DNA from 3 places in the Bacillus sp. TL12 genome. Region 3 is predicted to be linked to each of the others. Evidence: riboswitches for the same ligand, from Rfam matches in the RefSeq annotation. Region 3 holds a riboswitch; each other region holds the start of a gene.
What was found. Region 3 has a riboswitch for lysine ahead of LOK41_RS24105 (amino acid permease). Riboswitches for the same ligand answer to the same signal wherever they lie in the genome.
Positions count from the first base shown of each region.

Region 1 (3,204 bases), on a different contig from region 3:
TTTTTTTACGTAATTTAGAGATATGCATGACGACTGTTTTATCATCACCCATAGAAGTCAATCCCCATACTTGCTCGTACAATTGTTCAGCAGTAAAAATTCGGTTTGGGTGTGTGCATAAGAAAGTAAGTAATTCTAGTTCTTTAGCGGTGCAATGTACAGGTTCGTTGTTTACTGTTATCAATCCTTCGCTAGGATATAGAGAAAAGGATTTAAAATGTAGGTTAAATTTTTCTTCATTGTGCAGTTCTTGTATCATATGTTGTCTACGCAATTGGACGTTAATTCGGGCAGCAACTTCTAAAGGGTTAAATGGTTTTGTTATGTAATCATCTCCGCCAATTCCTAGTCCTGTTAATTTATCTAAATCACTCGAGCGCGCTGTTACAAATAAAATAGGAGTATTTGTATAGTTTCGAATTTGTCTGCATAGTTCAAATCCATCAATATCCGGTAGCATCACATCGAGTAAGATAATATCGAATGGATGATTTTTAATAAGAGTTAATGTCTCAGCTCCATTGGTAGCGGTTGTTATATGAGAGAAGTTTTCTTTTTTTAGTGTAAGTACTAACATATCTAGTATGCCTTGTTCATCATCTACTAAAAGTATTTTTTCTATTCTCACTACGGATCCACCTTTACATGTTTTTTGAATCTATTAAAAGATATTTGGAAAATATTTCACATGTAATAGTGTAACATAATACTATTTTGCTAGATAAAAAAATAACAACAAAGAAAGATTCTTTGTTGTTATTTTCAACATCAAATTAATTCATTTGTACCATAGGTTCAATTTTTGCCATAAATGATTGATGAAGTGCTTCTACACCATCTACTAAATGGAGGCGATCAATGACAACAGATACTTTAATTTCAGATGTACTTACCATTTTAATATGAATATTTTCTTCTTTTAATGTAGAAAACATGCTAGCCGCAACACCAGGATTTGATACCATGCCCGACCCTACGATAGATACTTTAGCTAGGTGATTTTCATATTCTACAGATTCATAATGAAGCGTTTCTTGATTTTGTTCTAATACTTCGAGTGTTTCTTTTAAATCATTCGAATGAATAGAGAAGGATAGATGTACAGTACCTTCATTTGTAATACTTTGAATAATAATATCAACATTAATATGAGCTGTAGCTAGTGTAGAGAAAACAGTTGAAAGTGATTCTTGTTCTAACCCTTTCATTGTTACACGTGTAATGTTATCTTCAAATGCAATACCTTTTACCACTGATTGTTGTTCCATGTTACATTCTCCCCTTACAATTGTTCCATTTTCTTGTTCCATGCTTGAACGAACTTCTAAAACGACGTTATAATTTTTTGCAAATTCAACAGCGCGTGGGTGCAGTACACCAGCTCCAAGATTTGCGAGTTCTAACATTTCATCATAAGAAATTTCATCTAATTTATATGCGTCTTTTACAACGCGGGGATCAGTTGTGTAAACGCCTGTGACGTCTGTATAAATATCACATTTTTTCGCTTTCAGCGCAGCTGCTAATGCGACAGCAGTTGTATCAGAACCGCCGCGGCCAAGTGTAGTAACCTCGTTCTCTCCACTTAATCCTTGGAAGCCAGCAACGATTACAATCGTACCTTCTTGTAAATAGGATTGAATACGTTCTGTGTTAATATCAGTGATTCTTGCGCTTCCATGTACAGATTCAGTTGTAATACCAGCTTGCCAGCCCGTTAGTGAAATAGCTTGATATCCTTTTGCTTGCAATGCCATTGTTAATAAGGAAATTGTTACTTGTTCGCCAGTTGTTAGGAGCATGTCCATTTCACGTTTACTCGGATTTTCACTAATAGCGGTAGCGAGTGCAACAAGCTCATCTGTGCTTTTTCCCATTGCAGATACAACAGTGACAACACCGTTCCCTCGTTCATATTCTTCAATAATTAAATCTGCTACATGTTGAATGCGCTGGATACTTCCGACAGAAGTACCACCGAATTTTTGAACAATCGTTTCCATTGCAAATTCCTTCTTTCATCCATTTTTTATTCGTAAATTAGGAAAGGTGTAAAAACATATAAGAGCGATATACAAGTCCCTAAGTATTCCTGTAGTTACCGGAAAGAAAAACAAAAAACACCATCTCAAATAGGTGAGGATGGTGCTGTTACAGGAAAAGGGAAACAGAAAAAGGAGCTAATAAAAAAACCGCCAAAAAAGGAATATCATATAGAACATGATATCTCTTTTTTGTAGATAGCTCTTCACATATACACGTCTGTATATATGACAGTTCTGTTTCTATTCGAAAACAGCCCCAATTGATAAATGCAGAGAAATTTATCAATTTCGGCAACACTTCCTTTTTTCTAAACTCATAGACATCTCTGTGTCTCCTTTAGAATACTTATAAGCGTTGCAACCTCTATCTCACGTTTTGGGCGAGAGTGTTTGGTTTATGAAGTTATTTGGTAACATTTGTTTTATAATAATTAAAATATTTTAGGAAATCAAGTGCTTTATTAATATTTTGAAAATTTAATCTTTTTAAATAAATAAAAAGAAATATTTGAAAAATATAGATGGAATTGGATTTTATATATACATTAGTAATATAGAGGGAGTGGGGGAGAGAGGGTGAAGAGGCCGAAACCAATTTATGTTCGAGCAGAAATGGAAACATCAATGGAAGAACTATGGAAGTATACACAAGATCTAACGTTACATACAGAGTGGGATGCGCGGTTTACTGAAATATCGTATTTAGAGAGAAAAGAAGGTGAACCGCAACGTTTTTTATACAAAACGAAAATGGGTTTTGGGCTTGAGATAGCTGGAGAAGGGGAATCGGTAGGTCAATTACGAAAGGAATCAGGGGAGAGAATATCTTCACTAAAATTTTGGACAGACAGTAAACTTTCGTTGATAAAAATAGGAAGGGGGTATTGGAAGTATACACCGAATGGAGAAAAGATTTGCTTTGAAACGCAATATGATTATGAGACGAGGTTTGGCCGTATAGGAAGAATGATAGATTCATATGTATTTTGGTCACTATTAGGGTGGGCTACAGCATGGAGTTTTGACGTTTTAAAGTTATGGCTAGAAAAGGGGGTTCACCCTCGGTTGCTAATAAAGAAATCGATTATTCACTGGATTGTTTGTTTGATACTTTCTTTTGTATGGATGTATCAAGGACTTGTGCCAAAAATATTATTTA
Region 1 covers NZ_JAJJBY010000003.1:129,259-132,462, reverse strand. The annotation lists gene LOK41_RS04255 (response regulator transcription factor) at 1-628, opposite strand, end outside; gene LOK41_RS04250 (aspartate kinase) at 774-2,003, opposite strand; lysine riboswitch at 2,234-2,420, opposite strand; gene LOK41_RS04245 (DoxX-like family protein) at 2,622-3,204, shown strand, end outside.
Region 1: it holds a riboswitch for lysine, as region 3 does, so the genes downstream of both, LOK41_RS04250 (aspartate kinase) here and LOK41_RS24105 (amino acid permease) in region 3, are expected to answer to the same signal.

Region 2 (3,204 bases), on a different contig from region 3:
CCTAATTATATTTTCATATGTTTCGCGTTCGACAACGACTTGTGATGCCCCGCCTTTTGCAAATACTACAGCCGGTCTGCGTATGCGATTGTAATTATTCGCCATAGAATATCCATATGCTCCCGTACAAGAGATTGCTAACAAATCTCCTGAAGTAACTTGTGGCAGTTCTATATCCCAAATTAGCATATCTCCACTCTCACAACACTTTCCAGCAATTGATACAATCTCTTCGGCATTTTCTCTTCCTCTATTAGCAAGCATTGCCTCATAACGTGCTCCATATAAAGCTGGTCTTAAGTTATCCGTCATTCCTCCATCAACTGACACATATTTACGAATACCTGGAATATCTTTTACAGCTCCTACTGTATAAATTGTTGTTCCTGCATCTCCGACAATACTACGCCCTGGTTCAATCCAAATTTCAGGGAGTGGATAATTCTTTCTTGTAAATTGTTCCCTCACTGCATTCGTTACAGCATGCACATATGTGTCAAGCGTAAGCGGTGTATCAGACTCTGTGTAGCGGATTCCAAATCCTCCACCAACATTTAATACAGTTACTACATAGCCAGTTTCTTCTCTTATTTCTTCTAAAAAGTTCCGTAATACTTCAATCGCCCGAACAAATCCTGCTGTTTCAAAAATTTGCGATCCAATATGCGAATGAATACCTAACACATTATAATTTGATTTCTTTAGTGCTATTTGAATCGCCTGCATTGCCTGGCCAGTAGAAACTCCAAAACCGAATTTCGAATCATCTTGCCCTGTTGTAATATATTCATGTGTATGCGCCTCTACTCCAGGTGTAACTCGAATTAATATATTTACAATTTTTCCATACCGCTCTGCTAAGTCATGTAATATTTCCATTTCCAAGAAATTATCTACTACAAAACAGCCAATACCTGCTCGCAGCGCCATTATGATTTCTTCTTCCGTCTTATTATTACCATGAAAATGAATGCGTGATGCTGGAAAACCAGCTTGTAAAGCAGTATATAATTCGCCACCAGAAACAACATCTAAAGACATATTTTCTTCACGAGCTACTCGGCACATCTCCATGCACAAGAACGCCTTACTTGCATATGCTACTTGGTAAGAGAACCCACTTTCCTGGAATGCACGATGAAATGCGCGACATTTTTCACGAATAGTAGCCTCATCGTATACATAAAGTGGTGTCCCATATTGTTTTGCTAGCTGCGTTGTATCGCATCCTCCAATTTCTAAGTGTCCTTGGTCATTGATTCGGCTTGTGCCGTGTAAATACATTTGAATTCCTCCCTTATTTCCTCTAAAACTCATACCCTCAACCATCTTCTATTCATTGCAGCACGCTTTTAGGTAAACAAAAAACGCGCGGAACAATGTTCACACGCGTTTCTTATTAGGAATAATGTATCATGAAAAAATAAACGAGTTGTTATCTTCTCAAATAAGAAACCGCATCAACATCTCCAAATAGCTCTCCATAAAATAAAATTTTATGACAGTACTACATTTATTCAATGTAGTCCCAATATATGAATGCGGTGGTCATTCTTATATTTCGGCAATAGTCCCTTTCAAACTATGATCAAAGATTCCACTAAATCTCCCATAGCTTACTCTTTCCTATCGCGGCCTCTACCTTTGAGAGTAGATGAGGTAAGTCTATTTAATTTTCAAACATCTTATATTGATATTAACAATACCAAATGAATAAATTATTTGTCAAACAATTTTTTATATTGGTTTTTTACAATTCAATTTCGTATCATTTGGTAAGCGCTTTATATCTATTTTTTTCACAATCCATTCTCCTTCATCATTATCAAATGTAATTCTTATTTTTTCAAATGGAGGAAGTACTTTCCCACCTATACCAGCTTCATATTTTGTCACTTCAATTACTGTTTGAAATAAGTATGTACCACTATAAACTTTTTTTAGACTCACAATTTTCGGACAATCATATGGCTTTAGTTTTCCATAATGCTTTTCAATTGCAACATTTATTTTCGGAAATAATACAGAATAGAGTGCATCTTCTACCAAAAGTACATCATATTGTGCCGCCATCGCTGCTGGAGAAACAAATAATATAAAAACACTACATAATGCTAAACAAAATAACTTTCTCATTACAACCTCCATATCCTTACGAAACGTTTTTATGGTGCGATTTAAATCAACGGATTATACACCATCCATTTATTAAAGTTTCACTTTATTGTCTCCCACTTCTCTTTTTCTAATCGATTGTTACAAAAAGCATCCACAATTTCGTTTTGTTCTCGTATAATAGTACACGTAGTATAATAATCATAAACATATAGGGCTGTTCGTATATATAAAGTGAAACTTCTATTCATTAAAGTACAATCACTAGAACTGTCATACGTATAAGAGAGGAGTATATTATGTTACAACATTTGTTTCCAAAATTACGATTTGCACTTGTTGCAGTCGTTTTATTATGGATCAAAACATATATTGTGTACAAGCTAGCCTTCGATATTAAAATTGATAGCTTCTTCGAAGAAATGATGCTTTTGTTTAATCCAATTGCTTCATTGCTTTTATTTTTTGGCCTAGCTTTATTCGCAACAAAATATCGAAATCGCCTTATTATTGGCATCAGCTTTTTGCTATCATTTATTTTATTTGGAAACGCGATGTTTTATGGATTTTATAATGACTTTGTCACATTTCCTGTACTATTCCAAACAAATAACATGGCGGATTTAGGAACAAGCATTAAAGAACTATTTACGTACAAAACATTACTTCTATTTGCAGATGCAATTATTCTAATGTTCCTTTCGCGTAAATTTCCAAGCTTTTGTGATAGCACACCGCTATCACGATCTGAAAAACGAAGCTTCTTTAGTGGTGTAACAGCTTTATTCGTATTGCAAATTATCGTGGCTGTTGTTCATAAACCTCAGTTATTTTCACATTCTTTTGACCGTCAAACTGTTGTGAAAAATCTAGGTTTATACACATATCATCTATTTGATATTACACTTCAGTCTAAATCTTCTACAGAGCGTGTATTCGCAAGCGGAGATGGTCTTTCTGAGATTAAAAACTACATGAATTCAAAAGATAAACAAACTGATAAAAATTCATTTGGAGCTGCAAAAGGAAAAAATGTCATTTTAATTTCAATGGAATCAACACAAAATTTTGTAATCAACAAGAAAATTA
Region 2 covers NZ_JAJJBY010000011.1:40,179-43,382, reverse strand. The annotation lists gene lysA (diaminopimelate decarboxylase) at 1-1,284, opposite strand, end outside; lysine riboswitch at 1,467-1,649, opposite strand; gene LOK41_RS12595 (DUF3888 domain-containing protein) at 1,738-2,136, opposite strand; gene LOK41_RS12590 (LTA synthase family protein) at 2,415-3,204, shown strand, end outside.
Region 2: it holds a riboswitch for lysine, as region 3 does, so the genes downstream of both, lysA (diaminopimelate decarboxylase) here and LOK41_RS24105 (amino acid permease) in region 3, are expected to answer to the same signal.

Region 3 (3,204 bases):
TGTCGCACCTTCTTTATGTTGAATTTTTTACATGTAATACACCATTCGACAGAAAATGAATATATCCTTTGAATGTAAGGATTCATTCCAATAAAAAAGGCGAGCAAACACTATGTTTGCTCACCTTTATCACTTATAGTTCACATTTATCAAGAGGCACTACTTTTGTTTTCTTTGTAAATTTATATCCTAACCACATTGCTAGGAAGAGAGGTAAGCCGATATAGGAAACGAGTACACCGTTCCAATCGATAGATTCACCCATAAATGCACCGTAGTTTTGTCCGAGAATAACAATTACACAAAGTGCAAATGCAAAGATTGGACCAAATGGGAACCATTTTGCTTTATAAGGAAGGTCATTTAAATCTTTTCCTTGTGCAATATATGCTTTGCGGAATCGATAGTGACTAATTGCGATACCTACCCATGCGATAAAGCCAGACATTCCAGAAGCGTTTAATAGCCAAACATATACAACGCCGTCGCCATATAAAGAAGCTAAGAAAGCAGCACATCCAACTAGAGATGTTGCAATTAAAGCGTTAACGGGTACACCACGACTATTTAGTTTTCCTAAAAATTTTGGTGCCTTTCCTTGACGTGCTAAGTCCCAAAGCATACGAGTACAAGCATACATACCAGAGTTACCAGCCGATAAAACAGCTGTTAAAATAACGGCATTCATAACAGAAGCTGCAAATGCTACACCTGCTTTTTCAAATACAAGTGTAAATGGACTTACTGTTACATCACTTGCTGCAAGACTTTCAGTTGTATAAGGAATCAATAAACCGATAACAAGAATGGCAAAGATGTAGAATAGTAGAATACGCCAAAAGATAGAACGAATTGCTTTTGGAATACTACGTTCTGGATCAGCCGTTTCACCAGCAGCTACACCCAATAATTCAGTTCCTTGGAATGAGAAACCAGCAGCCATAAATACACCGATGATTGCCATGATGCCGCCGTTAAATGGTGCATCCGCAACAGTAAAGTTTTTAAATCCAACAGGTTCGCCGCCCATAATGCCGAAAATCATCATAAATCCAACAATTAAAAAGATAATAACAGTTGCTACTTTAATAAGAGCGAACCAATACTCTGCTTCACCAAATCCTTTAACAGATAAATAATTAAAAAGAAATATAATAGCTAAACAAAGACCACTCCAAATTAAAGAAGGAGTATTTGGAAACCAAAATTTCATAATTAATGTAACTGCTGCTAGTTCAGCTGCAACAGTAATTGCCCAGTTATACCAATAATTCCAGCCGAGTGCAAAGCCAAGTGATGGATCGACAAATTTTGTTGCGTATGTGCTAAATGAGCCGGTGACAGGCATATACGCTGCGAGTTCTGCTAAGCTTGTCATTAAAAAGTAAACCATAATTCCGATTGCCGCATAGGCTAAGAGAGCTCCGCCAGGTCCTGCCGTGTGAATGACACCACCACTAGCAAGAAAGAGTCCGGTACCAATTGTACCGCCGAGAGAAATCATTGTAAGGTGGCGAGATTTTAACCCGCGCCTTAGTTCGCCTTTTCCTTGTGTAGATTGAGTTTTAGAGGTAGCTTGATTCGCCATGCTATTCATGTTCAACACTCCTTTTCTTGTAAGATTAGGAAGGAACGGGGAAGAAAAATACAAAAAGCCGCCAAAGGAATTTGGCGGAACGTTTCACAAATAACCACCCCATCATACCCTTCCGTTAAGATAGCACCCCACGTTTACACGGTACTTTGTAAACGTGACAGTTCTGTTCCTATTCGGAGACAGCCCCAGTTCATACTTCCAGAGAAGAAATATAAACTTCGGCAGCATTTCCTTTCAAACGGATTCATTGACATTCTCTGTGTCTCATCCGTTTTACTAATTAATGCCGCAACCTCTACCTCATCGGATTGATGAGGATTTATTTATTGCTATGATTTTTGATATATGGCAATTGTAATTAGTTTCTGAAAATATTGCAAGGAATTTTTGTAGGAAAATATCACAAATAATCGGTTATTGTATAGGAAGCGTTTTCAAAACTCCGCCCGAACCAACCTACTTAGGTATGTAAAAAATGAAGAAAAAATTGTTATACAAATGTTTCGCAAAAAGATAGGGAAAATCCTCTAAAATTAAAAGAAAATTCAGAAAAATAAAATTCGACACAGATTATGGCGAATTTTATTTCGAAAAAAATAAAAAAGGTAAGCAAACATATCATTTGCTTACCTTACTATTTCTCTTTTACGGTAAAACTCGTTTTTGTCCAGCTGTATAGCCAACATTTTGTTTTGCAGATGCAGAATGATTTCGAACTGAAATGAAAAGTGCAATGATAACGACAAGACCTACTGCAATGTAGGAAAGATTAATAATTGTTGGATCTACTTTAAATGATGTAAGCAGCGTTCGGATATTTGTAAAAATAATGAGTCCACCAACGAGTACGCCAAGTAAATGAGAAGGGACAATTCGTACTAACCACGCAGCGATTGGGGCTGCCAAAATGCCACCTAACATAAGAGCGAATACCCAAACCCAGCTAACTTGCTCCCATCCTAATGAAATGAAAAATCCAATTGTTGCGGCTAAAGATACTGGGAATTCACTCGTATCAACAGAGCCGATTACTTTTCTTGCTTCATTCCCTCGTGCAAGGAGTACGGGTGTTGTAATTGGTCCCCAACCACCACCGCCAGTTGAATCAACAAATCCTGCAAATAATCCTAATGGAATAAGTTGTTTACTAGACATACGTTTATTGGATTTCACAATCTGTTTTTGAATAATAAATCGTAGTAAAATATAGACGCCTAAAGTAAATAAAAAGAGTGAAATGTACGGTTTAATTAAGTCTCCAGGTAAGTTACTTAAAAAGCATGCACCAACAAAAGCACCAATTGCACCGGGTAGTGTGAGTCTAGAAACAGTGTACTTATCAACGTTTCCAAATCGAATATGAGATACGCCCGAAGCTGCGGTTGTCACAACTTCTGCTAAATGAACGGAAGCGGAAGCGACTGCTGGTGCAATTCCGAACATTAATAATAATGAGGAAGACGTTACGCCGTACGCCATTCCAAGTGCTCCATCAATCAATTGAGCAAAAAAACCAATAATAGCAAAGACAATTAATTTTTGCATGTATAATCCCCCTGTAATAATAAATAAAAAGGCTCTTTTCTCAAGTGAGAAAAGAGCCTTTG
Region 3 covers NZ_JAJJBY010000040.1:22,564-25,767, reverse strand. The annotation lists gene LOK41_RS24110 (GNAT family N-acetyltransferase) at 1-1, opposite strand, end outside; gene LOK41_RS24105 (amino acid permease) at 134-1,597, opposite strand; lysine riboswitch at 1,711-1,903, opposite strand; gene LOK41_RS24100 (sulfite exporter TauE/SafE family protein) at 2,243-3,142, opposite strand.